3 regions of the Microbacterium sp. MMO-56 genome follow, and region 3 is predicted to be linked to each of the others. Evidence: predicted binding sites of a transcription regulator. Region 3 holds the regulator's gene; each other region holds the start of a gene.
What was found. Region 3 encodes HrcA, which represses chaperone genes, less so after heat shock. Its sites were predicted from a motif close to TTNGCACTCGNNNNNNNCGAGTGCNAA; they were not measured.

Region 1 (10,529 bases), on a different contig from region 3:
CGTGAACCTGTTCCTCGGCGCGGGCGAACGCACGACGCAGTCCTTCGTCGATCAGTTGGCCGTCCGGCTCGTCAACGGCCTGAACTTCGGTCTCCTCCTGGCCTTGGCGGCGATGGGCGCGGCGCTGATCTACGGCACGACCGGGCTGTCGAACTTCGCCCACGGCGAGATGGTGACCTTCGGAGCCCTCGTGGCGCTGGTGGCCTCGTCCGCCCTCGCGCTGCCGCTGTGGGGTGCGCTCATCATCGCGATCGGGGCCGGCGCGGTCCTGGGCTTCGCGATGGATGTCGTGCTGTGGCGGCCGCTGCGCAGGCGAGGGCTCGGCGTCGTCCAGCTCATGATCGTCAGCATCGGCCTCTCGCTGGCGCTGCGGTACACCTACCAGTTCTTCATCGGCGGCAAGACCTACCAGCTGCCGGGAGCGAGCCCGACGCCGATCGACTTCGGACCGATCCAGCTGTCGTACATCGACCTGGTCAGCATGGGGGTCAGCGTCGTCGTCATCCTCGCCGTCGCCTTCTTCCTGCTGCGCACCCGCATCGGCAAGGCGACCCGCGCCATCTCGGACAATCCGCAGCTCGCCTCGGCATCCGGCATCAACGTCGACCGCGTGGTGCGGATCGTGTGGGTGCTCGCCGGGACGCTCGCGGCGATCTCGGGCATCCTCTGGGCGTACTTCCGCCCCGGCGTGCGCTGGGACATGGGCAGCCAGATGCTGCTGCTCATCTTCGCGGCCATCACCCTCGGCGGACTCGGCACCGCGTTCGGCGCCCTGCTCGGATCGATCATCGTCGGACTCGTCGTCGAGACCTCGACGCTGTGGATCCCGTCCGACCTCAAGTACGCCGGCGCGCTCGTCGTGCTGATCCTCATCCTGCTGGTGAGACCGCAAGGCCTCCTCGGTCGTAGAGAAAGGCTCGGGTGACGGCCATGGATTGGGGCTCGATCCTCTCCAACACGCTCAGCTACCTGCTGAGCCCGGTCACGATCGCGTATGCACTCGCGGCCACGGGTCTCGCCGTGCACTTCGGCTACGCGGGCCTGCTCAACTTCGGCATGGCCGGCTTCATGGCCCTCGGCGCCTACGGCTACGCGATCTCGATCCTGACCTTCGGGTTCCCGTGGTGGCTCGCGATGATGATGGGGCTCGTCCTCGCAGCGATCTTCGCATTCATCCTCGGCATCCCGACCCTGCGGCTGCGCGCGGACTACCTCGCGATCGTGACGATCGCGGCGGCCGAGATCGTCCGCCTCCTGTTCACGACGCAGGTGTTCGACGAGTGGACCAACTCGGCCGACGGCCTGGGCAACTACAACGGGAGCTTCCAGTCGGCGAACCCGTTCCCGGCACTGCCCGGCGGCGGACGCTACGGATTCGGCCCGTGGCAGTTCACGCCCGAGCAGCTGTGGGTGGTCGTGTTCGGCCTCATCCTGCTGGCCGTGTCGCTCTTCGTGGTGTGGGCGCTCATGCGCAGCCCGTGGGGCCGGGTGCTCAAGGGCATCCGTGAGGACGAGGATGCCGTGCGCTCGCTCGGCAAGAACGTCTTCGCCTACAAGATGCAGGCGCTCGTCGTCGGTGGCGTGATCGGAGCGCTGGGCGGCATCGTCTACGTGCTGCCGTCCGCGGTCATCCCCTCGAGCTACACGACGGCGCTCACCTTCTTCCTCTGGACGATCCTCCTCCTCGGCGGGGCGTCGACCATCTTCGGGCCGAGCTTGGGCGCCGTCCTGTTCTGGATGGTCATGGCGCTGCTGGGCAACCTCCTGCCGGAGATGGCCAAGGCGGGGTGGCTGCCGATGACCGACATCCAGGCGGGCACGCTGCGCTACATCCTCGTGGGCGTCTCGCTCATGCTCCTCGTGATCTTCAGGCCGCAGGGCATCCTCGGCGACAAGAGGGAGATGACCTTTGTCAAGTAACGAGACGTCACCCACGGGTGCCCCGGGCGCCCCCGGCGCCCCCGCGACCGGCAGTGCCCCCGCGACCGGCAGCGTGCCGCGGCCGAAGGCCACCGGCCTGGCCACCGGTCCCGCCGTGCCGGGCGTCGCCAAGACCGACCCGATCATGATCGTCGACGGCGTCACGCGGCGCTTCGGCGGCCTGACCGCCGTCGACGTCGAGCATCTGGAGATCCCGCGGAACGCGATCACGGCCCTCATCGGCCCCAACGGCGCCGGCAAGACGACCCTGTTCAACCTGCTGTGCGGCTTCGACAAGCCCAACTCGGGCACGTGGTCGTACGACGGCACGAACCTCGCGGGCATCCCGGCGTTCAAGGTCGCCCGCATGGGCCAGGTGCGCACGTTCCAGCTCACCAAGGCGCTGTCGCTGCTCACCGTGCTCGAGAACATGAAGCTCGGCGCCCCGAACCAGAAGGGCGAGCACTTCTGGAAGGCCTTCGTGCCGAAGCTGTGGAAGGGGCAGGAGAGCGCCAACGAGGAGAAGGCGCGCGGGCTGCTCGCGCGGTTCAAGCTCGACGCCAAGGAGAAGGACTTCGCCGCGTCGCTGTCGGGCGGTCAGCGCAAGCTCCTCGAGATGGCGCGCGCGCTCATGAGCGATCCGAGTCTCGTCATGCTCGACGAGCCGATGGCTGGCGTCAACCCAGCGCTGACCCAGTCGCTGCTCGATCACATCCTGGATCTCAAGGACCTCGGCGTCACCGTGCTCTTCGTCGAGCACGACATGCACATGGTGCGCCACATCGCCGACTGGGTCGTCGTGATGGCGGAGGGCAAAGTCGTCGCGGAGGGCCCGCCCGACACCGTCATGGAGGACAAGGCCGTCATCGACGCCTACCTGGGCAGCCACCAGGACGTCGACCTGGGCGTCGTGACCGGACGCGTGGCCGGTGAGCTCGACGCCTCGGCGCAGGAGCTGCTCGAGGAGATCAAGGAAGACGAGGCGGCAGCGGTCGCCGAGGCCGAGGAGGAGAACAAGTGAGCGACGAGATCGTCGTCGAGGTCGCCGACCTCACCGCGGGATACCTTCCGGGCATCAACATCATCAACGGCGCCAACCTCGTCGCACGCAAGGGCGAGCTGATCGGCATCATCGGACCGAACGGCGCCGGCAAGTCGACCCTGCTGAAGTCGATCTTCGGCCTGGTCAAGGTGCGCGGCGGCGACATCACGGTCAACGGCGAGTCGATCGTCGGCCTCAAGGCCGACAAGCTCGTCCAGCGCGGCGTCGCTTTCGTGCCGCAGACGAACAATGTCTTCCCCTCGCTGTCGATCGAGGAGAACCTGCAGATGGGGCTGTATCAGAACCCCCGGATCTACGCGGAGCGCCTCGAGTTCGTGACCGGCATCTTCGCCGAGCTCGGCAAGCGGCTGAAGCAGCGCGCGGGATCGCTCTCCGGCGGCGAGCGCCAGATGGTCGCCATGAGCCGCGCGCTCATGATGGACCCCTCGGTGCTCCTGCTCGACGAGCCTTCCGCGGGCCTGTCGCCGGTCCGTCAGGACGACGCGTTCATCCGCGTCTCCGACATCAACAAGGCCGGCGTCACGACGATCATGGTCGAGCAGAACGCCCGCCGCTGCCTGCAGATCTGCGACCGCGGCTACGTCCTCGACCAGGGGCGCGACGCCCATCAGGGCACGGGCCGTGAGCTGCTCAACGACCCGCAGGTGATCGGCCTCTACCTCGGCACGCTGGGAACCGACGAGGCCGCCTGACGCGCGGGCCCGCCCGCTCCCGCCCGCCCGCGCCCGTCTCCGCGCGTCCGCGCCCCCCTCCCGCGCGTCCGCGCCCGCTCCCACGCGTCCGCGCGTGGGTTTCCCATCACGGCGAGTGTCCACGACACGCTGCGGGCATAGAGCCGCGCCCCGCGCGTCGTGGACACTCGGCGGCCGTGGGCCGCGCGGAGCGGCGCGGCGCGGAACGCGCTCGCGTACGGGGGGCGGGACGGCCCCGACGGCCGCACGCAGGAGGACGAGCCCTGGCGAGTGTCCACGACGCGCCGCCTGGGGAGCTCCCCCTCCCGCGCGTCGTGGACACTCGGCGGATGTGGCGGGCGGCCGCGGGCGGGGGGGCGGGCGGGCGGGCGCGGGGGGCGGGAACGCGGACGGGCCCCGGATCGCTCCGGGGCCCGTCGGGTGCGTCGGGACTCAGCGAGTCTCGATGCGGGTGTGCATGTTGTCGGGACCGTACTGGAAGATCCCGATCGACGCCTCGGTCGGGTCGCCGTTCTCGTCGAACGTGACGGGGCCGGAGTATCCGTCGTAGTCCGGCACACCACCCGCGAGGATGATGTCGGCGCAGGCCGAGAAGGAGGTGCACTTCTCGCCGTCTCCCGAACCGCCGGAGACCTCCTGGAGCTTCGCGGCGATGTCGGCACCCGTGGTGGAGCCGGCAGCCATCGAGGCGAGGGCGAGCAGGACGACGGCATCGTACGACTCGGCCGCGTAGGAGTAGTCCTCGAGCGCGGTGTTGCCCGCCGCGGTCCACGCCGTGTTCAGGCGCTCCTTGAAGTCATCCTCGAGCACCGGTCCGGGCGTGGTGCCCTTCGCACCCTCGAGCGAGACCGACACATCCGTGCCCCACTGCTTGAGGTTTCCGTCGACGAGGTAGAAGTCCTTGGCCGGGAGCCCCGCGTTCACCAGCAGCGGCGCGATCGTCGCGAACTGGTCGAACGTGACGAGCACGACCGCGTCGGGCTTGGCCGCCGCGATCGTGGCGACCTGCGCGTCGAAGGAGCTGTCGCCGTCGTTGTACGACGCCTCGGCCACGACCTTGCCGCCGGTGGATTCGAACACCTTCTTGATGACGCCCTCGAGACCGGTGCCGTAGGCGTCGTTCTGGTAGATGATGCCGATGTTCTTGTGGCCGTCCTCCGCGATCAGGTTGCCCAGGACCTCGCCCTGCAGCAGGTCGCTGGGAGCGGTGCGGAAGTACAGCCCCTTGTCGTCCCAGGTCGTGAAGTCGGGAGACGTGTTGGCCGGCGAGAAGGTGATGATGCCCGCCGAGACGTTGCTGTCGAGGAAGAGCTTCGTGACGCCGGACGCCGCGGCGCCGATCATCGCGGAGACGCCCGCGCTCTGGAGCTTGGGAACGGTCGTCTCGAACGCCTTGTTGTCGGCGTCGCCGGAGTCCCCGGGGGTGAAGTCGATCGTCAGGCCCTTCTTGGCCTCGTTGACCTCGTTGACGGCGAGCAGGACTCCCGCCTCCTCGGGCGGGCCGAGGAAGGCCAGGCTGCCGGTCTGGGGCAGCACGCTGCCGATCTTGAGGGTGAGGTCCTCGGCAGGAGCCTTGCTACCGCTGGGCTCGGCCGAGGTTCCGCCTCCGGCGCAGCCGGCGAGGATGACGGCGCTGGCGGCGGTCACGGCGATGGCGCCGATCACCTTGCCCGCGCGCGAACGTGTGAAGACGCTCATGTTGCTCCTTGCTGTGAATGAACACGGGAGACCTCGGGAGGCCCACCCAGTGCGTCAAACCTAGTCGGCGGGGCGTCTCGCGAATGTTGCAATGCGTTAACGGTGTGAAACAGAAAAGTCACGGTGCGATAACGGTGCGGGACCGCGGATCGCGGCGCCCGGGCGTCCCGTCAGACGAGGTCGGTGACGTCGGATGCCCCGCGCGAGCGCCGGGCCGCGGCGAGGGAGTCCACTGTCAGCACCACGAGCGCGAGCCAGACGAGACCGAACCCGATCCAGCGCTCGACCGGCATCGGCTCGCCCATGATCCACCAGCCGGTGAGGAACTGCATGATCGGAGCGACGAACTGCAGCATCCCGATCACCGTCAACGGCGCGCGCCGCGCACCGGCGGCGAAGAAGAGGAGCGGAGTGGCGGTGACCGCACCGGCGAGGGTCAGCAGGACGGCGTGCCCCGCCCCCGCGTTCCCGAGGGTGATGCCGGTGGTGGCCCCGACGACGACGAGCTGGACGACGGCGATCGGGGCGAGCCACAGCGACTCGAGCGTGAGACCGCTGATGGCATCGACGCTCGGACCGATCTGCTTCTTGACGAGACCGTACGTGCCGAAGGAGGCGGCCAGCGTGAGGGCGATCCAGGGGAAGGCTCCGTATCCCACGATGATGACGCCCACGGCGAGCGCCGAGATCCCGATCGCGACCCACTGCGCCCGGCGCAGTCTCTCCCCGAGCACCAGCACGCCCAGCAGCACCGTCACGATCGGGTTGATGAAGTAGCCGAGGCTCCCCTCGATCACGTGCCCGGTCAGCGTGGAGATGAGGAACACCTGCCAGTTGACGTAGATGAGCGCCCCGGCCGCGATGGTCCACAGGACCAGTCGGCGGTTACGGAGGATCGCGAACAGCTTCGGCCAGGAGCGCGTGACGGTCAGCAGCAGCGCGCAGAACACCAGCGAAAACAGGATCCGCCACGCCACGACCTCCCACGGCCCGGTCGGCGCGAGCGTCAGGAAGTAGAGGGGCATGAAGCCCCACAGGAAGTAGGCGACGAAGGCGTACACGCCGCCCAGGGTCTCCTCCCTGCGCGCGGTGTCACCTGTCATGAGTCCTACCCTAGGACGGTCCTGACACTGCGGGACACGTCCGGGGGATGCGATCCTGCCGATCCCGCGCGAAATCCGGTCAACCGCGTGGAGCCGGGTGTCAGACGCGCTCGGAGAGGAACGCGACCTGCGCGCGCCACTGGTACCCCTGGCCGCCCTCGTGCTGGTTGAAGGGGTACACCTCGATCTGCTTGTCGTCCACGGCGTAGTGGTTGTACGCCGTGAACACCGTCGAGGGAGAGCAGATGGGATCGAGCAGCGCGACCGAGAACAGCGCCGGGGCGCTCGCCCGCGTCGCCATCGCGGTGCCGTCGAAGTACGAGAGCGTGCGGAAGACGCTCTCCTCGCGGCCGCGGTGGACGGCGAGGTAGCGCACGATCTCCTGGTAGGGGTCGGCGTCGGTCATCCCGACCGCCCGCTCGAAGGAGCACAGGAACGGGACGTCCGGCATGGCGGCGACCAGGCCATCCGACAGCCCCGCGGCCGCGAGCGCGATGCCGCCGCCCTGGCTGCCGCCGCACACGGCGACGCGCTCGGGGTCGACCCGGTCCATCCGTCGCACCGCGTCGACGGCCCGCACCGCATCGGTGAACACGCGCCGGTAGTAGTAGTCGTCGGGACTGTCGATTCCGCGCGTCATGAAGCCCGACACCGACGCACCGGTGCCGTGCGGGTCGGCCGTCTCGCCACCGCCGCCCCAGTGCGACCCCTGGCCGCGCGTGTCCATGACCAGATAGGCGTACCCGCACGAGGCGAAGCCGAGACGCTCCTCGGGGAATCCGCGCCCGCCGCCGTACCCGTTGAACTCGACCACCGTCGGCAGGCGTCCTGACGTGCCCGCCGGGACGAGGAACCAGGCCTTGATCGGATCGCCCGCGAACCCGGGGAAGGTGACGTCGTAGACCTCGACCGACGTGAGCGGCGCGTCGACCCGCGTGACGATCGGCTCGCCCCCGACGGCGCGCGCGTCACGCAGCGTGCGCTGCCAGAAATCGTCGAAGTCGTCCGGGATCGACAGCGGGGGACGGAAGTCGACGAGTTCGGACAGGGGCAGGTCGAAACGAGGCATGATCCGATGTTAGGGCGCGTCGCCGGGCGGGTCGGACCGCGCGCGGCGGGAGAACATCCCGAAGCCCGGAGAGACGACGAAGGGCCCGGATGCCGTGGCATCCGGGCCCTTCGATCGTGAGGCGTCTCAGCGCACGACGACCGCGAGCACGTCGCGGGCCGAGAGCACGAGGTACTCGTCGGCGCCGAACTTGACCTCGGTGCCGCCGTACTTGCTGTAGATCACGCGGTCGCCGACGGCGACGTCGAGCGGAACGCGGTTGCCGTTGTCATCGATGCGGCCGGGGCCGACCGCGACGACCTCGCCCTCCTGGGGCTTCTCCTTCGCGGTGTCCGGGATGACCAGACCGCTGGACGTGACCTGCTCGGCCTCGACCTGCTGAATGACGATCCGGTCCTCGAGCGGCTTGATGGAAACCGACACGGTGTACCTCTTTCTGGCGTGGGGCGTACTGCCGTTGACACGTAAAGACTGATTAGCACCCACCGGGGTGGAGTGCTAACGCAAGTCTAGAGCGCGGTTGGCACTCGTGCAACGCGAGTGCCAACTCCGTGACGCGCGCTCCGGTCACGACGTGCCTAGGCTGGACGGATGGACCTCGCTGAGCTCACCGCCCTGCTCACGCCGGAGGGACTCCGACTCGTCGACGAGCTCGGCACGATCGACGGCACCGACCAGGTCGCCGCCGCCGTCTCGCGCCTGCGCGCGGCCGGGCTCTCCCCCGACCTCGTGTCCGCGGCCGTCGGGCAGGCGCGGCTGCGCACGCGCGCGCGGCAGAAGTTCGGCGTCTTCGCCGATCGGATGCTCTTCACGCGGGCGGGTCTCGAACAGGCGACCCGCCTCGAGGTCGGGGCGCGTCACGCCGGGCGCTTCCGAGACGCCGGCATCGCCCGGCTCGCCGATCTCGGCTGCGGCATCGGCGGAGACGCCCTCGCCTTCGCCGGAATCGGCCTGGACGTCCTCGCCGTCGACGCCGACGAGGTGACCGCCGCTCTCGCCGCCTACAACCTGGCGCCCTTCGGTGACACGGCGCGCGTCCTGCACGCCCGCGCGCAGGACGTCGACCTCGGCGACGTGGAGGGCGTGTGGCTCGATCCCGCCCGTCGCACCGCGGGGCACACCGAGACGACCCGCGTGGGCGCCGGCGACTGGTCGCCGCCGCTCGAGTGGGTGTGGGAGCGCGCCGCGCAGCACCCCGCGGGCGTCAAGCTGGGGCCGGCCTTCGACCGGACGCTCGTCCCGGACGACGCCGAGGCCCAATGGATCAGCGTCGACGGGTCGACGATCGAGCTCGTCGTCTGGACGGGGCGGCTCGCGCGGCCCGGGGTCCGCCGCGCGGCGCTCGTGATCCGCGGCGGGGCGGCCGCGGAGCTCACCGGATCAGCGGATGCGGACGACGCGGACATCCGCGACCTCGGCCCGTACGTCCACGAGCCCGAGGGAGCGGTCATCCGGGCGCGACTGATCGGCGAGGTCGCCCGCTCGATCGACGCGGGGATGCTGGACCCGCGGATCGCCTACCTGACCTCGGACGCGCCCGCGCTGCTGCCGGACGGGTCGCCCCACCCGTTCGTCCAGAGCTTCCGGGTGCGCGAACGACTGCCCAACGATCCGAAGGCGCTCGGGCGGGCGCTCCGCGAACGCGGCATCGGCACCCTGGAGATCAAGAAGCGCGGCGTCGACGTCGATCCCGCGAAGCTCCGCGCGACGCTGAAGCTGCGCGGATCGGCATCCGCGACGCTCCTGCTCACCCGCGTCGGCGACCGGCGCCTGACCCTTCTCGCCGATCGGGTCTGAACCCGACGGAGTCCTCGGCGACGGGGGCGCGCGGACTCAGCCGAACAGCGGCCCCTGGGTCGAGGCCCACCACAGCCAGCCGGCGCTGTAGACGAGCGAGGCGAGGCACAGGCACAGCGCCCAGACCGCCATCTGGCGCGACTCCCAGGGGCGGCGCAGGGCGACGATCGCGAAGCCGATGCCGACGAGGCCGATCGGGAAGCCCCAGCCGACGACGAACGACACCGCCAGCGCGCTGAGCCCGAAGAACAGCGCCCACGGCGCGCTGCGCGGCAGTGCCGCCGTGGCCGGAGGGGGCGCCGCCCACTCGGCGTCGGTGCGCACCGACGCGGTGATCGGCACGGGCTCGGTCATCTCGCGCCGGAAGCCGCCGCGGTGCTCCCCCGGCAGGGCGGACGTCTCGGCGGCGGCGATGTCCTCGGACGGGACGTCGACGCGCGGGCCGGCCGGGGATGTCGGGGCGGGCGGGGCTGCGGGCGCCGACGCCGCGGGCTGCCCGGGCGCGTCGGACGGGGTCAGCGCGTCCGGAGGCGTCATCTCGATGCCTCCTCGACGTCGGCGGCGGATCGTTCGGCGATCTGGATCTCGGTGACGGGCAGGGTCGAGTCCGCCCCGAAGGCGAGGGTCGAGGGCCTGTGCCCGTTGACGATCAGCTGTGCGGCGAGAGCCGCGATCATCGCACCGTTGTCGGTGCACAGGCTGAGCGGCGGGATCCGCACGGCGACGCCGGCCTCCTCGGCACGGGCGAGGGCGACCTCGCGCAGGCGCCGGTTGGCGATCACGCCGCCGCCGAGGAGGAGACGCGGCACGTCATGGCGAGCGCAGGCATCCAGCGCCTTGGTCACGAGCACGTCGACCACGGCCTCGCGGAACGAGGCCGCCACGTCGGGGACGGAGACATCGCGGCCCTCCGCCTCGGCCTGCTCGACCCAGCGCGCGACCGCGGTCTTGAGCCCCGAGAACGAGAAGTCGAAGCGGTGCTGCGCCATGTCGGACGCCCGCGACAGACCCCGGGGGAAGCGGATCGCGTCCGGATCTCCCGTCGCCGCGGCACGGTCGATCTCGGGCCCGCCCGGGTAGGGAAGCCCGAGGATGCGGGCGATCTTGTCGAACGCCTCCCCGGCGGCATCGTCCATCGTCTCGCCCAGGAGCTGCACGTCCGACACCAGGTCGCGCACGAGCAGCAG
Region 2 (10,529 bases), on a different contig from region 3:
ATCGTGCCGAGGCTCGGGGCGACCTCGCGGTAGCTCGACACGGCATAGCCGCCGTCGTTCTCGGCGCCGTGGTCGCCGGGGCTCGCGAACAGCGGCATCAGGTGGAGGTAGGTGAGGCCCAGGTCGCGGAAGTACGGGATCTGGTCGCGGATGCCGGCGAGGTTCCCCGCGAAGCGGTCGACGTAGCAGACGCCGCCGAGCATCCGCTCGGACTGGAACCACTCCGGATCGGCCTCGCGGAGCGCGTCCCGCGCCTTGAGCTCGAGCGGGCGCGCGTTCCACGCCGACGACGCCTCGGCGACCGCGCGGGACAGCTGCTCCTGCCCGTCGGCGCGCTCGCCGTACAGGCGGGAGAAGAGTCCGTGCAGGCGGGGGAACTGCGCGTCGAAGCGCCGGTGGAAGGCGTCGTCGACCCGCCCCGCCGCTTCCGCGGCGGCCAGGGCCGCCGTCCGGTCCGTCTCCAGGGAGGTCAGCGCGGTCATCGGGGCTCCTTCCGCCTGGAGACAGCCTAGGGGCGGGCCCCGCGACGGGTGCGGTGCGCACTCCGGACATCGGACGTAGGCTCGCAGAATGGGTGCCTACGTCTCGGCGTTCGAGCTGTTCTCGATCGGTGTCGGACCGTCGAGCTCGCATACCGTGGGGCCGCTGCGCGCCGCGCGCGACTTCGCCGAGCGGGTGGCCCCGCAGGGCGGGATCACCCGCGTGACGTGCGAGCTGTACGGGTCGCTCGGGGCGACCGGAATCGGCCACGGCACGCCCGACGCGGTGGTGGCCGGCCTGCAGGGCCACCAGCCGGAGACGGTGGACCCCGCCCTCGTGCGCGGCGCCTGGACGACGTGGCCGGACGGCGCGGAGCTCCTGCTCGCGGGCCGCGTCCCGGTCCCGTTCGAGCGCGCGGACATCGCCTTCCTGCCGCGCACCCGCCTCCCCGGTCACCCGAACGCGATGACGCTGCGGGCGTGGGATGCGTCCGGTGCGGAGCGGGCCGCGGAGACCTACTACTCGATCGGCGGCGGCTTCATCCGGCGGGAGGGCGAGGGGCCGGCGGTCGAGGCGACCGCGTTCCCGCTCGCCTTCGGGAGCGCGGCCGAGCTCCTCGGGATCTGCGACGAGCAGGGGCTGACGATCGCCGAGGCGGCGCGGCGCAACGAGGAGGCGCTGCGCGGTGAGAGCGAGGTCGCGGCGGGACTCGACGCGATCTGGGACGCGATGTCGTCGTGCGTCGACGCGGGCCTCGGCGCAGAGGGCGTGCTGCCCGGCGCGCTCCACGTCACGCGTCGCGCGGGGCGCATCCGCGCCCAGCTCGAGGAGGCGGAGGCGAGCGGCGGCCGCGAGCTGCCCGGAGAGTGGCTCGGCGCCTTCGCGCTCGCCGTCAACGAGGAGAACGCCGCGGGTGGCCGCGTCGTCACCGCGCCCACGAACGGGGCGGCCGGCATCGTCCCCGCCGTCGCGATGTACTGGTGGCGCTTCCTTGCCGACTCCGGCCTCGGGTCGGCGACCGCGGTCACCCCCTACGGCGAGCTCGTCGGGTCGGCGCTGCTGGGTCTCCACGCGCCGGCGACCGCGACCGCGGCGTCGACGGCGGGGGCCGACGCGGCGGTGCTCGCGGAGGCGAACCGCCGCCGTGGCATCCGGCGATTCCTCCTCACCGCCGCCGCCCTCGGATCCCTCTTCAAGGCGAACGCGTCGATCTCCGGCGCCGAGGGCGGGTGCCAGGCGGAGGTCGGATCCGCGTGCGCGATGGCGGCCGGGGGGCTCACCGCCGTCATGGGCGGGACGAACCGGCAGATCGAGAACGCGGCGGAGATCGCGATGGAGCATCACCTGGGGCTCACGTGCGATCCCGTGGGCGGTCTCGTGCAGATCCCGTGCATCGAGCGCAATGCCATCGCCGCCTCGACCGCCGTGACGGCGGCACGCCTCGCGCTGCGCGGCGACGGCGAGCACTTCGTGTCGCTCGACGCCGTCGTCGAGACGATGCGCCAGACCGGCATCGACATGTCCCACAAGTACAAGGAGACGAGTGAGGGCGGCCTCGCGGTCAACGTCATCGAGTGCTGACGCGCGACTTCTCCCCGCCGCAGGCGCGGAGTCGGCGAGGTGATGTTCGCCGTCCGAGAACCGTTGGCACTCTCCATGCCCGAGTGCTAATCTGAGCTTAGTTGAGTCCATGTGACTCAAGTTTCAGATCCGAGAGACAAGGAGAGAACGATGGCCACATACGATCCGTTCCGTGACCTCGACCGCCTCGCGTCGAGTCTCCTCGACACGCGTCGCGGCCCGCGCCGGATGCCGATGGACCTCTACCGCGACGGCGACCACTACGTGCTCAGTGCCGACCTGCCGGGGATCGACCCGGGGTCGGTCGACATCGACGTGGACGGCCAGCTGCTGACGATCCGCGCCGAGCGCACGCTCCCCGAGGGTGACGGAGTGAAGTGGATCACCCGCGAACGCGAGGCCGCGAGCTTCCTGCGCCAGTTGAACCTCGGCCAGGGGATCGACACCGAGGGGATCGCCGCGACCTACAGCAACGGTGTGCTGACGGTCACGATCCCGGTGAGCGAGAAGGCCAAGCCCCGCAAGGTGCAGGTCGTCTCCGACGCGGGAGCCCCGACCATCCGCGCTCACGAGAGCTCGCAGGAGCCGCAGCCCGTCGAGCAGTGACACGCGCGCGACAGCCCCGATCCGCATCGGATCGGGGCTGTCGCGCGTCCGGCTCAGCCGTTCCGGCGGAGCTTCGCGGTGAGCGCCTGGAGCTGGCCGAGCTCGTCCTCGTCGAGGGCCGACATCCGATCCGCGATGGATCGGCCGTGCGTGGTCGCGACGCGGCGGAAGGCGGCGGCGCCGGCATCGGTGGCGCGCACGATCGCGCCACGCCCGTCCTGCGGGTCGGGGCACTTGGTGAGAAGGCCCCGGGCGACCATCCGATCGACGAGGCGCGACACGCTCGGCTGGCTGATGAGCATGTTCGCCGTCACGTCGCGCAACCGGGCGCTGCGGGCATCGCCGCGGGTCACCGTCAGCAGCACGTCGTACTCGGCCTGGGACAGGTCGTCGTCGTGGAAGTCGCCGCTGATATCGCGGAGCACCTCGTGCTGCGCGCGGAAGAGGCTCTCCCACGCGGCGATGGCGAGGCGGCGGTCGGTCATGGCGTCCACTGTAGTAGCGCCGAGCCCGGCGGGGCGCCCGCACGGAGGCCCCGGCGCCACAGCCTAGGGTGGGGGCATGAGCCGGATGCGTGGCCCCCTGACCGCCCTGGCCGCCGTCGTCGGAGGCCTCCTCGTGACGCTGGTGCTGACGGGGGCGGCGGCGACGCCGGCGCTCGTGGGAGCGCGTGAGGGTGCGGGGTCGGCTCCGTCGGCCGTGTCGGTGCTGAGCGTGCGCCCGGCGGATGTCGACGACTTCCGCTTCGACTCCTTCGACGCCGACTACACGCTCTCCCGCGCCGACGACGGCTCGAGCCTGCTGCGGGTGGTCGAGACGATCGTCGCGGACTTCCCGCAGACGGATCAGAACCGCGGCATCCGGCGCGCGATCCCGGCGACGTACAACGACCAGCCCCTGCACGCGCGGCTCGTGTCGGTCACCGATGAGAACGGCGCGCCGCGGGCATCCGAGGTCGAGGACGTCGACGACGAGTTCTCCGTCGTCTCGCGCGCGGACGGGTACGTGCACGGCAGTCAGACGTACGTGATCACGTACACGCTCGAGAACGTGACGTGGGACTTCCCCGACACTGGGCTGGAGTTCTATTGGGATGTCAACGGCGTGGACTGGGCGCAGCCGTTCGGCTCGGTCACCGCCCGCCTGCACGTGCCGGCGGAGCTGGCCGGCGCGCTGACCGGGCGGGAGTCCTGCTACCAGGGTGCGCAGGGGGCGACGGCGGAGTGCGCCTCGATCACGTCGTCGGACGAGGACGGCGGCGGCGTGGTCATCACGGCGCAGTCCGGTGCGCTGGCCCCCTACGAGACGCTGACGATGGCGGTCGGGTTCGCCCCCGGCGCGTTCACGGTGTTCGACTCGACCTACCTCGCCACCCCGTTCGGATGGCTGCAGGCGATTGCCGGACTCGGCGTCGTCGGTGCGGGCGTGCTGGCGATCCGCGCCCGGCGGCGCGGCCTCGCGGACGAGCCCGGGCGGCCGACGATCATCGCGGAGTACGACCCGCCGAGAGGTCTGGATGCCCTGCAGAGCGCGGTGCTGCTGCAGCAGCGGTCGAAGGCGATCCCCGCCGAAGTGCTGGAGCAGGCCGTTGCGGGCTCGATCCGCATCGTCGAGGGCGAGCGGAGATGGAACGGCAAGACGAAGCTGGCCGCCGAGCTCATCGATCCGACGCGCGCGGACGGCGACGGGCGGATGCTGCTCGACGGCCTGTTCCCCGGCGGTGCGCCCGGCGACAGGTACGAGTTCGGCTCGCAGGACACGCGCTTCTCCTCGGCCGCGCAGAAGATCCTCACCGCGGCGGACAAGGACCTCACGGCCCGGGGCATGCGGCGCACCGTCCGCGCCGGTGCGCGCGCACTGCCGATCGGGGTCGCGCTGCTCTCGCTGGCGCTCGTCTTCGTGCTGGGCATGCTCGCGATCGGTCGCGGTACGCGCGAGGTCGTGCCGGTGCTGGTGATCATCGGGTCCGGGCTCGTGCTCTTTCTGGTCATCGCGCTCGTCGTCCGTCGCCCGCTGAGCGCGGCGGGGGCCGAGGCTCGCGACCATCTGCGGGGCCTCGAGGAGTTCATCCAGTGGGCGGAGGCGGATCGCATCCGCATGCTGCAATCGCCGCGCGGAGCCGAGCGCGCCCCGGTCGACGTCACCGACCCCCGCCAGAAGCTCGAGCTGTACGAGAAGCTGCTGCCGTACGCCGTCGTCTTCGGGCAGGAGAAGGAGTGGTCGCGCGAGCTCGCCGTGCTGTACACCGCGGTGGGTGCCGCGGGCCCCTACTGGTACTACGGCACAGGAGCGTTCGACGCGTCGGCGTTCTCGGCGGGGATCGGGTCGCTCTCCGCAGCCGCGTCCTCGTCGTCGTCGACCTCGGGCGGTTCGGGCGGCGGCGGCTCCGCGGGCGGCGGTGGCGGCGGAGGAGGCGGCGGCGGGGTGTGACGCCCTTCCTGGGGTGATGTCCGCGGGGTGATGCCGGCGGGGTGGTCCGGCGGGTCGATCCCGGCGGTGGATCCCGCTGGTCGATCCCGTGGGTCAGGCGAACTCGCCGGCGGTCCCCTCGAGGATGTCCCGCATCGTGTCGGCGGAGATCTCGTCGCTCACGCCGTCGACCCACTCGACGATCCGGAAGGGAGCGCCGAGGTCGGTGAGGTAGGCGATCGTCTTCTCGAGTCTCGGCACCACGTCGATGTGGTCGGTGCCGAACAGGGGCGCGGTGTAGACGGCCTCGCCTGCGAGGATGTCGCGCCGGAGCTCGACCGTCGATCGTCCGGTGATGCGATAGAGCGCCTGCAGGATGGCGCTCGGCAGGTCGGGAGTGCCGTCCAGGACGATCGAGAGCGCGTTGTCGTGCATGCTGACATTCCATCACGACGAGCGATGGCCGGGCGATGGCCGGGCGACGGCCCTGATCAGAAGGGCGGCGGTTCGAACGTGAGGGTGCGCGCCGGGCGGTCGTCGTAGACCCGGCCGGTGGGACTCGTCCACTCCAGGACCCCGCCGGGTCGCTGGCGCACCCGCCAGGCGGAGTGGTGTTTGAGGATGTGATGCCGTCGGCACAGGTGCGCGAGGTTGGCGATCTCGGTGGGACCGTCGTGGGCGCGTGCCACCGTATGGTCGATGTCGCACCGTGGGGTGGGCTGCCGGCATCCGGGGAACCTGCAGTGCTCGTCGCGGGCGCGCAGCATCCGGCGCTGCTCGCTCGTGGGGCGGTAGCGGTCCACCGCGAGGACGGCGCCGCTCGTCGGGTGGACGAACAGTCGATCCCAGCCGCGGGCCGTGGCGGCGATTCCGCGGGCGGTGCGTGCGTCGATCGCTCCGTGGCCGGTGAGTTCACCCGCCTCGTCGGCGAGACCCGTCAGGGTGGCCACGGGGATCGTGACCTGGATGCGCGCGTGCACGGCCTCGTCGACCGGCGGGGAGGCGGCGCTGTCGGCCGCATCGCCGTGCCCGGTCAGCAGGAGATCGAGTGCCACGTCGGCGCGCACCTCGTCGATGCACCGTCGATCCGGCTCCACGGGAGTCTCCGTCACCGGCCCGATCCCGTCGAGTCGATGTGTCTCCTCGGGGTCCGCGGTCGGTGTCGCGTGCCGGCGGGCGTCGATCACCGCGGAGGCGAGCTGGGTGAGACGGTCGTGGGCCCCGCGGACGAGGTGCGCCGGACCCCGGAGGCCGAGCTCGGCCAGGCCGTCGTCCAGATCGGTCACCCAGACCCGACGTGTGCGTGCGGCGGCGCGGTGGCGTTCGTCGATCGGGATCGGGTGGGTGCGCTGTGCGCACCGGCGGGCGAGGGGGCGCAGTCGCCCGGCCGTCTCCCGCTCCGCGATGGGGAGGACAGCGTCCTCGTACCGGGCCCGGGCATCGGCCTCGGGGAGGGCGGCGCCGGCATCCGCGATCACTCCCGCGTGCGCCCGGCTCACTCGCCCCGCCCGGAGTGCGCGCCAGGTCGAGGGGAAGTCCTCGATGAGGGTGGCGGCGTCCTCCATCCGCGTCTGGACCGTCCGGTCCGACTGGACGGTCGCGGTGCCGATCTCCGCCGCGACCGACCGCAGCGGCACGTCCCGCGGCTGCTCCGGGTCGATCGTCGGAGTCGCCATCCGTGCGATCGCATACTCGCGGGCGGCGTGGAGAAGACGCACCTCTTCAGCCTGGAGTTCGGCGATACGACGCCGCGTGTCCACGAGGCCAGCGACGATGGCGTCGAGACCCGGCGGGTCTTCGCTCGGCGCTGCATCGGTGGCTTTCATACCCTCCATCATGCTCGGGGGGTCCGACATCGCCACCGAAGAATCCCCGGTCAGCGCCGAGATGTGGACAAGTCCCGATAGCGCGAGCCTGTGGAGGAATTGACGGCGCAGCCGCCGCCGACGGGGGACAGAGTAAGGGCCGGTCGGAGAGGCTTCCGACCGGCCCTTGTCCCTTGCACCAAGAGTGTCCTGCAATCACATGCCGGTAGCTGCCACAGCAAAACAACTACCGTGCGAGCACTCTATAACGGCCAGGTAACGGTCCACAAGGGGATTCCGTTACCTTTCTGTGACTTCATACTTTCGTCGATCCGCGTGTGTCGGATGTGTCGTGTATCACTCCAGTTGACCGATGTTCGGCGCGCCGCGTAGGAATGCTTCACGGCGGGAGGAGCTCGCGGGCAAGCAGAGCGAGCAGATCGACGCCGCCCCTTGTCGATTGCGACCGTTGTCGATCTGGAGGTCGGGTCATGAGCGTTCTACGGTGGGTGATACCTCCCTGAGGAACAATCCGACCGCCGATCTCATCTCTACTTCGGTGGCGGCGGTCCCCGATGATCCCCGCATCCAGTCGGCGATCGTGGGGTGCATCCCGGCCGCGGGCGCGCAGGAGGGAATCGTCTACATCGTCGAGGGGACGACGGAGGGCGTCGCGGTGCGCGCCGAGGTCGCAGCGCAGACAGCCGACGCGTCCTGCGCCGTGCTGCCGGACGGCGGGGGGTAGGGGGCTCCGGGTCAAGGGTGACATCAGTGCACGATCTGAACCGAGTGCTCGTCGGATTCCGAGTCGCAGGCGGTGATGCGCCACTCGGGCTCGCCGCCTTCCATCGTGCGGGCTATCTCGAGCTCGGTCACTTCTCGCCTGGACGCTGAGCGGCCGGCTCCTGTGTGCCCAGGGTGGTCAGACATGTCCGGGACGGGCCCGAGCCGACTCGGAGCCAAGATGTCGCCGCGCAGATGGCCGCCCTACTCGATGTGGAGGACGCGGGACCTCCACCACTTGCCGGCCTCGCGAGCGGCTCGGTCCATGGGGGTGCCGAGCGGATTGTCGGAGACCATGTAGGTCCACGTCGCCGACGGGCGCCGCAGGCCGAGCGCACCGATGTCCTGGTTGAGCTGGTCGGTCGTCACGGTCTGGATGATGTCGGCGGCGCGGGTGTTGACCTCAGCGAAGAACCCGTGGAACTCGCGAAGAGCGATGCGGTGGAACTCGTCTCGGGGATTGACGCCGGCGAGGGCCTGCAGGTGTATGCCGTCACGGATCTCGCTCAACCGTGCGAGATGGGTGCACCACTGTTCGTCCACACACCAGAGAGCGACCGATCGAACCAGCTGCGCGACGACCTGTTCGGACGATGCCGCGGTGAGCGCCGTGATCTTCTCGGGGATCCGGTCGACGATATCGGTGAGGACGGTGACGCCGTCGGCGATGTCGGCGCGATCTGCGAGCACGGTCGCGCGCTGTCGCGCGATCGCGCGGGTGAAGTCCCAGGTGTCGCGGTGCCGGTCGCGGCGGATGCCTTCGGCGATGCGCTGCGCCTTGTCCACGATTCGCCCTCGAGCGCGCTGGTCGAGGTTCTTCCCGTAGCGGCGGATCTTCTCGAGCAGGTAGTCCGGTGCGTTCGCCTGCACGAGCTCATCCTGCATACCGACGAGCGTCCTGGTCGTGCCGGGATCTCCCTGTCTGCCGGAGCGGCCGCGCAGCTGCGCATCGAGACGACTCGACGGGTATCGGCCGACCTGTACGACAGCGAGCCCTCCGAGATCGGCGACGTGGTCGTGGTCGTGCTCGTCAGATCCCCCGAGCCGGATGTCAGTGCCACGGCCCGAGATCTGCGTCGAGATCGTGACCGCGCCGACTTCGCCTGCGCCCGCGATCACAGATGCCTCGTGCCGGTCGTTGCGGGCATTGAGTAGTCGCGCCTCGATGCCGTGCTCGGCCAGGCACGCCGCCACCCACTCGGACTGGGCGACGCTCTGGGTCCCGACGAGAATCGGCTGACCCGACTGATGACAGCCGCGGACGGCGGCGATGACCGCGTCAGTTCTGGCGCGGTCATCGAGGAACACCTCTTGCGGGTGGTCGATTCGCAGGTTCGGCAGCCTCCGGTCGATGCGGCCGACCCGAAGCGAGTAGAACTCCGCGAGCTCGTCGGCAACGGCGCCGACGGTACCGCTCATGCCTACGAGCACCGCGTACTCGCGCAACAGATCCTGGACGGTCAGCGTGTCCAGGATGACGCCCGGCGACGAGATCGGGAGATGCTCTTTCGCCTCGATCGCGGCGTGGAGCCCATCCGGCCATCGTTGCTGGTGCGCGAGCCGTCCGCGGGCTGTATTGATGAGCGTGATCTCGTCATCGATCACCAGGTAATCGACGTCGCGTTGCACCAGGACGTGCGCATGCAGCGCGAGGTTGATCCGAGTCAGGGTGTCCGTGTGGGGCATGTCGTAGAGGTTCACCCCGCCGAGCCTCTGTTCGAGCACCTCGATCCCCGCGTCGGTGAGAGAGACCGTCGCGCGGTCGGCGTCCATGGAGAAGTGAACACCGTCATCCAGCGCGGCGACGAGGCGATCGGCCAGGGCGAAGTCCTCGAGCTCGTCCTCTGAGGATCCCGCGAGTACCAACGGCGACATGGCCTCGTCGATCATGACCGCATCGGCTTCATCCACGATGGCGACATCGTGCACGGGGCCGACCCGCTCCGACTCCGCCGTTGCGAAGCGATCTCGCAGCACGTCGTAGCCGACTTCGCTCACCGGCGCGTAGACGACATCACGAAGGTAGGCCTCCCGCCGCGATGCGTGCGGCGTGTGCTGGCCCACCCAGCCGGCTGTGAGCCCGAGCAGATCGAAGAGCGGACCCATCCACTCCGCATCCCGTTGCGCCAGATAGTCGTTGACCGAGAGCACGTGAACCCGATGCCCGGCCGCCGCGAATCCCGCCGCGGCAAGGGCGCCGACCAGCGTCTTGCCTTCTCCGGTATCCAGCTCGACGGCGTGTCTCGTCAAGAGTGCGCAGCACGCGAGAAGCTGCTGCTCGAAGGGTCGCTGTCCCAGCGAGCGCTCCGCCGCAGCGCTCAGTGAGGCCAGAAGGATCGCGGATGGCCCGGCACCGACGCGGTCGGCCGCAGCTGCTTCGTCGGCGACAGCGCGCGCGATGGCTGCATCGTCGAGATCGGCAGCCCACGCGTTCAAGCTGACGGCTTCTCGGACGATGCGGCTGAAGCGACGGAAAGACACCGAGCCCGGGGCCCGAAGCGCGCGTGCGAGCCACGTTGCCATGGGAACCATCCAAACACGGGTGGTGATCGTCGTCCCGGTAGCGATCGCCCTGTCGGTCTTCGGCGAGTGGTCCCGGGCTCGCCAGCGGACAGCGCGTGCACCAGTCGCCCGCCCGTCAGGACGTGGCGAATCCGTCGAGAGCGCTCCGGTAGGCGGAGCTGTCGGCACGGGTCCCGCCCGTCATGAGCAGTGCCGACGAGCCGAGGCTGCGCGTGTAGGTGCCGCGGCACGGGATCGTGACGACCTTCAGGAGTCCTCGTCGCCACGCGGGCACGAGAGCGTCCAGGTCGCGCCTCTCGGGTGACTCGGCGAGGGCCTGCGGACGGGACGCCACGTGTGCGT
Region 3 (10,466 bases):
ACGAGATGTCGTCGATGTCCTTCAGCACGCGCGTCACGAGGCGGAGGCCCGACGCGCCCTGGGGCAGGTCGATCTGCGTGATATCGCCTGTGACGACCATGCGGGTGCCGAAGCCCAGACGCGTGAGGAACATCTTCATCTGCTCGGGAGTCGTGTTCTGCGCCTCGTCGAGGACGACGAACGAGTCGTTCAGCGTGCGTCCTCGCATGTAGGCCAGCGGCGCGACCTCGATCGTGCCCGAGGCGATCAGCTTCGGCACGATCTCGGGATCCATCATCTCGTTCAGCGCGTCGTAGAGCGGCCGCAGGTACGGATCGATCTTGTCGCTGAGGGTGCCCGGAAGGAACCCGAGCCGCTCGCCCGCCTCGATCGCGGGCCGGCTGAGGATGATGCGGCTCACCTCCTTGCGCTGGAGGGCCTGCACCGCCTTGGCCATCGCGAGGTAGGTCTTGCCTGTTCCGGCGGGGCCGATGCCGAACGTGATCGTGTTCTCGTCGATGGCGTCGACGTACGACTTCTGCCCCAGCGTCTTCGGGCGGATCACGCGGCCACGCGAGGACAGGATCGCCTCGCCGAGGACCTCCGAGGGACGTTGGCCCGTCTCGCCGCGGAGGATCCGCTCGCTGGAGACGACGTCCGAGGGGTCCAGCCCCTGACCCGTGCGCGACAGGGCGATCAGCTCGTCGACGAGCGCGCGGGCGCGCGCCACGTCCGCCGCCTCGCCGGACAGGGTGATCTCGTTGCCCCGGACGTGCACCTGGACGCGCGGGTGCTCCCGCTCGACCACCCGGAGCAGCCGGTCCTGCGGACCGAGCAGCTGGACCATCGCGACCCCGTCCGCGTAGATGCGCTCGACGACCTCGCCGTCGGCTCCGGGACCGGATCCCTCACTCACCGAGGCCGCCCTCCGTGAGCCCTCCGGCCAGCACGTGCGCGTGCACGTGGAAGACCGTCTGACCGGCACCGGCGCCGGTGTTGAAGACGAGGCGGAAGTCGCCGTCGGCGTGCTCGGCCGCGAGCGACCGCGCGAGCCCGATCATCTCGGTCAGCAGCGCGGGGTCCCCCGCCGCCAGCTCGACGACGTTGCGGTACTCGGCCGTCTTGGGGATCACGAGCAGGTGGACGGGCGCCTTCGGCGCGATGTCGCGGATCGCGAACGTGTTCTCGGTCTCGGCGATGATCTCGGAGGGGATCTCGCCCTGGTAGATCCGGGTGAAGATCGACGGTTCGCTCATACACCCAGTCTATTCGCGGGCCCGGACGGCAGGAGGGGCCCCCTCGACGCGGCGTCCAGGCTCACCAGCGCGCGAGTCGGGCGTTCAGGAGTGCGATCGCGGCCGGCCCCGCCGTTGAGGTGCGCAGGACGGTGTCGCCGAGTCGGACCGGCGTGGCACCGGCGGCCACGAAGGCGTCGAGCTCGTCGGACGAGATGCCTCCCTCGGGTCCGACGACGAGCACGAGGTCGTCGGCGCCGTCGGGATCCACGTCGACCGTGGTCAACGCCGTCGCCGCCGTCGGCTCGAGGACCAGGAGGCGGGAGTTCGGGCGGGCGGCGAGCTGCGCCGTGGTGGCCGGCTCTGCCACCTCGGGCACCCAGGCGCGGTGCGCCTGCTTCGCCGCCTCGCGGACGATCGCGCCCCAGCGCGCCACGCCCTTCTGTGCCTTGGCCGCGTCCCAGCGCGACACGCTGCGCGACGCCTGCCACGGCACGATCTCGTCGGCGCCGAGCTCGGTCGCCGCCTGCACCGCGAGCTCGTCGCGGTCGCCCTTCGCGAGCGCCTGCGCGAGCACGAGTCGCGGCGACGCCGGAGCGACGTCGGAGCGCCCGTCGATGAGGACGGACAGCTGCTTCGGTGCGATCGGCTCGCTCACGGTGCCGGTCACCCAGACGCCGCGACCGTCGCCGACCGTGACCGCCTCGCCGACGCGCACCCGCCGCACGACCACGGCATGGTGGGCCTCCGCGCCGCGCAGCGTCACGGTGTCGCCGGGGCGCGCATCCGCCAGCGTCGCGGCGAGCGTGAACCTGTCGTCGCCCGGCCGCGACACGCTCGCGTCCGCCTCCGCGAGGAAGTGCAGCGCCACGCGTCAGCCCCGGAAGCGGTCGCGCAGCTTCGAGAACAGTCCCTGGTGGAACTGCGCGAGCTGGGGTCCGGGGGCCTTGGTCTTCTTGGCGAAGTCCTCGATGAGCGCGCGCGAGCGGGCATCCAGCTTCGTCGGGGTCACGACCTGCACGCCGACCCGCAGGTCGCCCCGCGCTCCGCCGCGCAGCGGCGTGATGCCGCGGCCCTTGATCGTCAGCACGTCGCCGGACTGGACGCCCGCGCGGACCTCGAGGTCGACCTCACCGTCGAGCGAGGTGATCGTGGTGCGCGTACCGAGGACGGCATCGGGCATCGACACCTCGAGCGTCGCAAGCAGGTCGTCGCCGTCGCGGCTGAACACCTCGTCGTGAGCCACCGTCACCTCGAGGTACAGGTCGCCGTTCGGGCCCCCGGCGGGGCCGACCTCGCCCGATCCGGGCAGCTGCAGACGCAGGCCGGTCTCGACGCCGGCGGGGATGTCGACCGACACGGTGCGGCGCGCGCGGACACGACCCTGACCCTGACACGTCGCGCACGGGTACGGGATCGTCGTGCCGTACCCCTGACACGTCGCGCACGGCTGCGAGGTGACCACGTTCCCGAGGAGGCTGCGCACCGTGCGCTGCACCTGACCGGAGCCGTGGCAGATGTCGCAGGTGACCGGCTGGGTGCCCGGCTGGCAGCACGATCCCTCGCAGGTCTCGCAGAGGATCGCCGTGTCGACGTCGAGATCACGGTGCGTGCCGAAGACGACGTCGCGAAGGTCCAGGGTGACGCGCACCAGGGCATCCTGCCCGCGCTCGCGCCGGGACCGCGGTCGTCCGGCGCGGCCGCCGCCGCCCCCGCCGAAGAACGTCTCGAAGATGTCGCCGAAGCCGCCGAAGTTCCCGGCACCGCCGCCGAAGGGCGAGCCGTCGCCCCCGAGATCGTAGCGCTGACGCTGCTCCGGGTCGGACAGCACGTCGTACGCGTGCGTGACGAGCTTGAAGCGCTCGGATGCCTCCGCACCGGGGTTCACATCGGGGTGGAGCTCGCGCGCGAGCCGCCGGTACGCCTTCTTGATCTCGTCCGGGCTCGCGTCTCGCGCGACACCCAGTACTTCGTAGTGGTCGGCCACAATCGCCTTTCGGCGCCCCTCGGGCGCGGTGGTTGTCTTCGTGCGTGCCGCTCAGCGGGACGAGTCGTCCTCGTCCAGCAGGCGGCTGAGGTAGAGCGCGACGGCGCGGACCGCCGCGAGGTTCGTGGGGTAGTCCATGCGGGTGGGGCCGAGCAGACCGACGCGCGCACGGCTGCCGGCGCCGTCGTAGTCACCCGTCACCACCGAGGCCTCGCCGAGCCCGAACGAGGCGTTCTCGCGTCCGATGCTCGCGGCGAGCCCCTGATCGTCGGCCACCATCTCCCCCATGAGGCGCAGGAGGGTCACCTGCTCCTCGATCGCTTCCAGCAGCGGCGAGATGCTGCCGCGGAAGTCGCCCTCCCGGCGTGCGAGCGTCGCACTGCCGGCCATGACGAGTCTGTCCTGGCGGAAGTCCTCGAGCTCCTCCGCGACGATCCGCGCCACGGTGCGGACCGCCTCATCCACCCGGGAGGATCCGGCGGGCGAGGCCGACAGCTCGGCGATCGCCTGGGCGGCCGCGGCCACGGGCTTGCCCGTGACGAGGGCGGCGACGGCGCTGCGCACCGCCGCGACGTCGGCGTCCTCGAGCTCGGTCTGCAGCAGGGCGACCCGCTGCGACACCCGGCCCGTGTCCGTCACGACGATGACGACGATGCGCGTACCCCCCAGATGGACGAACTCGACGTGCGAGACGCGCGCCCGGGAGAACGACGGGTACTGGACGATCGCGACCTGCCCGGTCAGCCGGGTGAGCGCGCGCACCGTGCGCATGAGCAGGTCGTCGAGATCGACGGGGTCGGCGAGGAACGTCGAGATCGCCGAGCGCTGCGCGCTGGAGAGCGGACGCAGCTCCGCCAGGTGGTCGACGAAGACCCGGTAGCCCTTGTCCGTCGGCACCCGACCCGACGAGGTGTGCGGGGCCGCGATCAGCTCTTCGTCCTCCAGCAGCGCCATGTCGTTGCGGATGGTGGCCGCGGAGACGCCGAACTGATGGCGCTCGACGATCGTCTTGCTCCCGACGGGCTCGTTCGTGTCGACGTAGTCCTGCACGATCGCGCGGAGGACCTGCAGGCCGCGTTCCGAGACCATCGTTCCTCCTCCCGCCGGAGCATTGGCACTCCGCACTGTCGAGTGCCAATCTTACCGCGGCCCGGCGACGCACGTCGGTCGAGCACGCCGGAGTGCGCTCGGCGCGGGGTTCCGGGGGTCAGGCGGTGAGAGCGCGCACCACGGCATCCGCGAGCAGTCGGCCGCGCCGGGTGAGCACGACCCGCCCGCGCACGGCGGCGGAGCCGTCGATCAGCCCGTCGGCGATGAGCGCCGCCACCGCGTGGCGACCCTCGCCTTCGAGCTCGGACACGGCGAGGCCCTCGGCGATCCGGGAGCGCAGCAGCACGTCCTCCAGACGTCGAGCCGCGGCGTCCGGACGCTCCCGCGCCGCGGCCGGGGACTCCCCCGCCGCCAGGCGCTGCGCGTACGCGGCCGGATGCTTCACGTTCCACCACCGCAGTCCGTCCACATGGCTGTGCGCTCCCGGGCCGTATCCCCACCAGTCGGTCCCGCGCCAGTACGCGAGGTTGTGCCGCGAGCGGTGCTCGGGCGCGGTGGCCCAGTTCGACACCTCGTACCACGCGAACCCGCCCGCCCCGAGGAGCTCGTCGACGAGGTCGTACATGTCGGCCTGCAGGTCGTCATCGGGCGCGGGCACCTCGCCGCGTCGGATCTCGCGCTCCAGGCGCGTTCCCTCCTCGACGATCAGCGCGTAGGCGGAGATGTGGTCGGGCGCGAGCGCGAGCGCCGCCCGCACCGACGTCTCCCAGTCGGCGAGCGATTCGCCGGGCGCGCCGTAGATCAGGTCGACGCTGACGTCGAGGCCCGCTGCACGGGCGGCGTCCACCGCCACGGCGACGTTCTCGGGGTCGTGCGTCCGATCGAGCGCACGGAGCACGTGCGGCACGGCCGACTGCATCCCGATGGACATCCGCGTGACGCCGGCGGCCGCCAGCTCGTGCGCCATCGCCGGGTCGACCGTGTCGGGGTTCGCCTCGACGGTGACCTCCGCCCCCGCCGCGAGCCCGAAGGCGTCACGCACGTCCGCCAGCATCCGTCCGAGGTGCCCGGAGGGAAGGAGGGTCGGCGTCCCACCCCCGAAGAACACGGTCCGGGCGGGGCGGAGCGGCCCGGCATCCGCCAGGACGCGCCGCGAGAGCTCGATCTCCCGTCGCACCTCGTCGGCGTAGTCCTCCTGGCGGGCGCCGCGCAGCTCGGTCGACGTGTAGGTGTTGAAGTCGCAGTACCCGCAGCGCACGCGGCAGAACGGCACGTGCAGGTACACGCCGAAGTCGCGATCCGCGTCGACGACGATGTCGTCGGGCAGCGCGCCGTCCGGTGGGGCGGGGTCGCCGATCGGGAGAGCCGATCCCATCAGGACGGCGTCGTGAACATCGGTGAGACCGCGCGCAGGTAGCCCTGGAAGAGCTCGCGGCGACGACGCTTCAGCAGCGGCGGCAGCAGGCGGTACGCCGGCGCGATCGGCCGGTCGAACGCGCGCACCACGAAACGCACCTCGTCGGTGTCGGCCCACTCGACGGCGAACGACTCCTCGCCGCTGACGACCGAGCCGCCGACGGTGCCGAGGGCGAACGCCACCCGGCGCGGCTCCTCCGTCGCGGAGATCACGCGCAGCTCGCCGTCGGCGTTCATCCCCTTCACCCGGCCGTGGACGCGGATGGTCGTGCCGGCGGCGACGTAGGGCGTCCCGTCCGCGTCGAAGCGCTGGTCGGCCTCCAGACGGCTCGGCGCGACGGGCATCCCCTCGGCATCGAACCCGACTCCCGAGTACATCGGGCCGGCGGCGGGTCGCACGTCGCTGATCGTGAGCCCCGCACCGCGCAACGCCGCCCACGACAGCAGGGCGTCGGCGGAGGTCTCGAAGCGCTCCTGTCCGCTGCCGATGCGCCAGGACGCCTCGGCGGGCACGCTCTGCTCGGGCGGATACGACATCAGATCGTGGGCGCTGGTCGCTCCCACCGCGGCGTAGTCGACCGTGCCCTCCTGGAAGTTCCCACGACGCATGACAACCAGCCTACCGAGCTACTTCTTCGTCTCGACGTCGCCGGAGAGGGCGGCGATGAACGCCTCCTGCGGCACCTCGACGCGGCCCACCATCTTCATGCGCTTCTTGCCCTCCTTCTGCTTCTCGAGGAGCTTGCGCTTGCGGGTGATGTCACCGCCGTAGCACTTGGCGAGCACGTCCTTGCGGATCGCGCGGATGTTCTCGCGGGCGATGATGCGCGCCCCGATGGCGGCCTGGATCGGCACCTCGAACTGCTGGCGCGGGATGAGCTTGCGCAGGCGCTCGGTCATCAGAGTGCCGTACGCGTAGGCCTTCTCGCGGTGGACGATCGAGGAGAACGCATCCACCTTCTCGCCCTGCAGCAGGATGTCGACCTTCACGAGGTCGGCCTCCTGCGAGCCGGCGGGCTCGTAGTCGAGCGAGGCGTACCCCTGCGTCTTCGACTTCAGCTGATCGAAGAAGTCGAAGACGATCTCGCCGAGCGGCATGTTGTAGCGCAGCTCGACGCGGTCCTCGGAGAGGTACTCCATGCCGAGCAGCGTGCCGCGACGCTGCTGGCAGAGCTCCATGACCGTGCCGACGTAGTCCTTCGGGAGCAGGATGCCGACCTTGACGACGGGCTCGGAGACCGAGGCCACACGGCCGTCCGGGTACTCGCTCGGGTTCGTGACGACGACCTGCTCGCCGGTGTCCGTCGTGACCTCGTAGGTCACGGACGGCGCCGTCGTGATCAGGTCGAGGTCGAACTCGCGTGAGAGGCGTTCGGTGATGATCTCCAGGTGCAGGAGCCCTAGGAACCCGCACCGGAACCCGAAGCCGAGGGCCACGGAGGTCTCGGGCTCGTACTGCAGCGAGGCGTCCGAGAGCTTCAGCTTGTCGAGCGCTTCGCGCAGGTCGGCGTAGTCGCTGCCGTCGATCGGGTAGATGCCCGAGAACACCATCGGCTTCGGGTCGGTGTAGCCGGCGAGGGCCTCCGTGGCGGGCTTGCGCTGGTTCGTGATCGTGTCGCCGACCTTCGACTGGCGCACGTCCTTCACCCCGGTGATGAGGTAGCCGACCTCGCCGACGCCGAGGCCCTTGGTGGGCACCGGCTCGGGGCTCGACACGCCGATCTCGATCAGCTCGTGCGTCGCGCGCGTCGACATCATCTGGATGCGCTCGCGCGGCTCGAGCTTGCCGTCCACCATGCGGACGTAGGTCACCACGCCGCGGTACGCGTCGTAGACGGAGTCGAAGATCATCGCGCGGGCGGGGGCCGTCGGGTCGCCCACCGGCGCGGGGATCTGCTCGACGATGCGGTCGAGGAGCTCCTCGACGCCCATGCCGGTCTTGCCGGAGACGCGCAGCACGTCGGCGGGGTCGCCGCCGATGAGGTTCGCGAGCTCGGCGGCGTACTTCTCGGGATCGGCGGCGGGCAGGTCGATCTTGTTGAGGACCGGGATGATCTGCAGGTCGTTCTCGAGCGCGAGGTACAGGTTCGCGAGGGTCTGCGCCTCGATGCCCTGGGCGGCGTCGACGAGGAGGATCGCGCCCTCGCAGGCGGCGAGGGAGCGCGAGACCTCGTATGTGAAGTCGACGTGGCCGGGCGTGTCGATCATGTTGAGGGCGAAGGTGCCCGCATCGGTGGCCCACGGCATCCGCACCGCCTGCGACTTGATCGTGATGCCGCGCTCGCGCTCGATGTCCATCCGGTCGAGGTACTGCGCCCGCATGTCGCGGTCGGACACGACGCCGGTGATCTGCAGCATGCGGTCGGCCAAGGTCGATTTGCCGTGGTCGATGTGGGCGATGATGCAGAAATTGCGGATCAGCTCTGGAGGGGTCGCAGACGGCTCGAGAGGCTTCAGGGCGCGCGGGGACATGTTCCCGCAAGTCTACCGGCGCGCGGGTGGTGCGATCGGCGGACACCCTGCGCAGGCGCGCGGACGCGCGAACGATAACCCGTCCGGCGCAGACACGCCAGTGGACGGACGTATGAGAAAGAGTTAACCGATGTGCGCCTTGTCAGGCTCCGTGGTCACCCATGATGCTCAATTCGTCGGGCGTCCTCTGCGCGAACCCCCCTGTCGTGCTCGCCCGGCACTCGGAGAGACATCGTGACGTTCGCGCAGCCCGCCCCGGCATCCCCGTCCCCTCGCCCCGTCCCGGGTCGATCCCGTCGAAGGACGCCTCGAGCGCTGGCGATCGCCGCGACGCTCTCGACGGTCGTCGCGGGCGTGCTGCTCGCCCCGGCGACCGCACAGGCCGCCGTGTCCCCCTCGGCTCCGGTCGTCATCTCGGAGGTCTACGGCGGCGGCGGGAACGCGCAGGGGGTCTACGACCGCGACTTCATCGAGCTCGCGAATGTCACCGACGCCCCGGTCGATCTCTCCGGCTACAGCGTGCAGTATGCCTCGGCGACGGGCGGGTCGTGGCAGGTGACCGCGCTCACCGGCGTGATCGTGCCGGGCGGAGGCCAGATCCTCATCGGCGAAGCCTCCGGCGCGGACACGTCCCTGCCGCGGTTCACCGCGGACGTGGAGGGATCGATCCCGCTCTCCGGCTCGCAGGGCAAGGTCGCGCTCGTGTCGTCGACGACGGCGCTCTCCGGATCCACGGCACTCGTCGATCTGCCCGAGGTGGTCGACTTCGTCGGCTGGGGCGGCGCGACCCACTTCGCCGGGTCGGGCGCGGCGCCCGGCACCAGCAACGCGACGAGCGTCTCCCGCTCCGCAGCCTTCGCCAACACGGGCGACAACGCCGCCGACTTCACGGTGGGCGCCCCGACTCCGACGGGGCTCGGAACGGACCCGACCGATCCGACGGATCCGACGGACCCGATCGTGGCCACGATCGCGGAGATCCAAGGGACGGGCGACGCCTCGGCCCTCGTCGGGCAGACCGTCACGACCGAGGGCGTGGTCACCGCGCACTACCCCACGGGCGGGTACGACGGGTACGTGATCCAGACCGCGGGGACCGGCGGCGCGCTCGACCTCGGCGCGCACGCCGCGTCCGACGCCGTCTTCGTCTACGCCCCGGGGGCCACGGGCGAGGTGGCGCCGGGCGACACCGTGCGCGTCACGGGCACGGTGTCCGAGTGGCACGGTCTCACGCAGATCACCGTCGCACCCGGCGCGGCGCAGCACATCGACGCGCAGACGGCCCCCGCGCCCGCCCTGGTGACGTGGCCGGCCGATGCGGCGCAGCGCGAGTCCCTCGAGTCCATGCTCCTCCAGCCGCAGGGCTCGTTCACCGTCACGAACACCTACGCCACGAACCAGTACGGCGAGGTGGGCCTCGCCGCGGGCGACGCGCCGCTGCGCCAGCCCACTGACGGTGCACGGCCCGGCTCCGAGGAGTCGGCGGCGATCGTCGCCGACAACGCGGCCCGAGCGGTCACGCTCGACGATGGGACGAGCATCAACTACCTGTCCGCTGCGAATAGCGCGCTCACCCCCGCGTACGTCTCCCTCGCGGAGCCCGTCATCGTCGGAGCCTCGGTGACGTTCACCGAGCCCGTCGTCCTCGACTGGCGCAACGACACGTGGAAGCTGAACCCGACCGCACCCCTGCCGGGCGACGGATCGGGGACGGACGGCGTGGTCTTCGCCGACACGCGGACCGCGGCGCCCGACGCCGTCGGCGGCGACGTGCGGGTCGCCTCGTTCAACGTCCTCAACTACTTCACGACCCTCGGCGATGAGAACCCGTCCTGCGTGCCGTACCGGGATCGCCTGGGCGACGGCGTCACGGTGCGCGAGGGCTGCCCGCAGCGCGGGGCGTGGGATGCCGGCGACCTGGAGCGCCAGCAGTCGAAGATCGTGGCCGCCATCGGGGCGCTCGACGCCGACGTCGTGGGGCTCATGGAGATCGAGAACTCCGCCGCGCTCGGCGAGACGACCGACGAGGCGACGTCGACCCTGGTCGACGCCCTCAACGCCGCAGCCGGTGCCGGGACGTGGTCGTTCGTCCCCTCGTCCGCCGATCTCCCGCCCGCCGCCGAGCAGGACGTGATCACCAACGCGATCATCTACCGCACCGCGGCCGTGGATCGCGTCGGCGATTCCCGGGCGCTCGGCGACCAGAGCGACGACGGCGAGGCCTTCCAGAACGCGCGCGAACCGATCGCGCAGACGTTCGCGCCCGCGGACGGCGGAGCGCCGTTCCTCTTCGTCGTCAACCACTTCAAGTCGAAGGGCTCGGCGGG

Region 1: groES (co-chaperone GroES) is a predicted target of HrcA. The motif match lies at 8,066-8,092, and genes of this name have one in related genera.
Region 2: WFI00_RS04590 (Hsp20/alpha crystallin family protein) is a predicted target of HrcA. The motif match lies at 2,125-2,151, and genes of this name have one in related genera.

The regions. Positions count from the first base shown of each region.
Region 1 is NZ_JBBCVW010000002.1:138,083-148,611, reverse strand. Features, by position in the region: gene WFI00_RS02400 (ABC transporter permease subunit) at 1-925, shown strand, start outside; gene WFI00_RS02395 (branched-chain amino acid ABC transporter permease) at 931-1,920, shown strand; gene WFI00_RS02390 (ABC transporter ATP-binding protein) at 1,910-2,941, shown strand; gene WFI00_RS02385 (ABC transporter ATP-binding protein) at 2,938-3,675, shown strand; gene WFI00_RS02380 (ABC transporter substrate-binding protein) at 4,108-5,373, opposite strand; gene rarD (EamA family transporter RarD) at 5,544-6,476, opposite strand; gene WFI00_RS02370 (acetylxylan esterase) at 6,577-7,545, opposite strand; gene groES (co-chaperone GroES) at 7,672-7,968, opposite strand; gene WFI00_RS02360 (class I SAM-dependent methyltransferase) at 8,137-9,342, shown strand; gene WFI00_RS02355 (hypothetical protein) at 9,379-9,879, opposite strand; gene tsaD (tRNA (adenosine(37)-N6)-threonylcarbamoyltransferase complex transferase subunit TsaD) at 9,876-10,529, opposite strand, start outside.
Region 2 is NZ_JBBCVW010000003.1:274,687-285,215, forward strand. Features, by position in the region: gene WFI00_RS04580 (alpha-amylase family protein) at 1-482, opposite strand, end outside; gene WFI00_RS04585 (L-serine ammonia-lyase, iron-sulfur-dependent, subunit alpha) at 571-2,061, shown strand; gene WFI00_RS04590 (Hsp20/alpha crystallin family protein) at 2,212-2,667, shown strand; gene WFI00_RS04595 (MarR family winged helix-turn-helix transcriptional regulator) at 2,721-3,152, opposite strand; gene WFI00_RS04600 (DUF2207 domain-containing protein) at 3,229-5,097, shown strand; gene WFI00_RS04605 (hypothetical protein) at 5,191-5,511, opposite strand; gene WFI00_RS04610 (HNH endonuclease signature motif containing protein) at 5,568-6,902, opposite strand; gene WFI00_RS04615 (hypothetical protein) at 7,387-7,626, shown strand; gene secA2 (accessory Sec system translocase SecA2) at 7,869-10,196, opposite strand; gene WFI00_RS04625 (hypothetical protein) at 10,303-10,529, opposite strand, start outside.
Region 3 is NZ_JBBCVW010000017.1:629-11,094, reverse strand. Features, by position in the region: gene WFI00_RS14150 (PhoH family protein) at 1-826, opposite strand, end outside; gene WFI00_RS14145 (HIT domain-containing protein) at 888-1,235, opposite strand; gene WFI00_RS14140 (16S rRNA (uracil(1498)-N(3))-methyltransferase) at 1,297-2,085, opposite strand; gene dnaJ (molecular chaperone DnaJ) at 2,089-3,201, opposite strand; gene hrcA (heat-inducible transcriptional repressor HrcA) at 3,253-4,290, opposite strand; gene hemW (radical SAM family heme chaperone HemW) at 4,409-5,626, opposite strand; gene WFI00_RS14120 (DUF1990 family protein) at 5,626-6,276, opposite strand; gene lepA (translation elongation factor 4) at 6,295-8,139, opposite strand; partial or broken gene WFI00_RS14110 (ExeM/NucH family extracellular endonuclease) at 8,374-10,466, shown strand, end outside.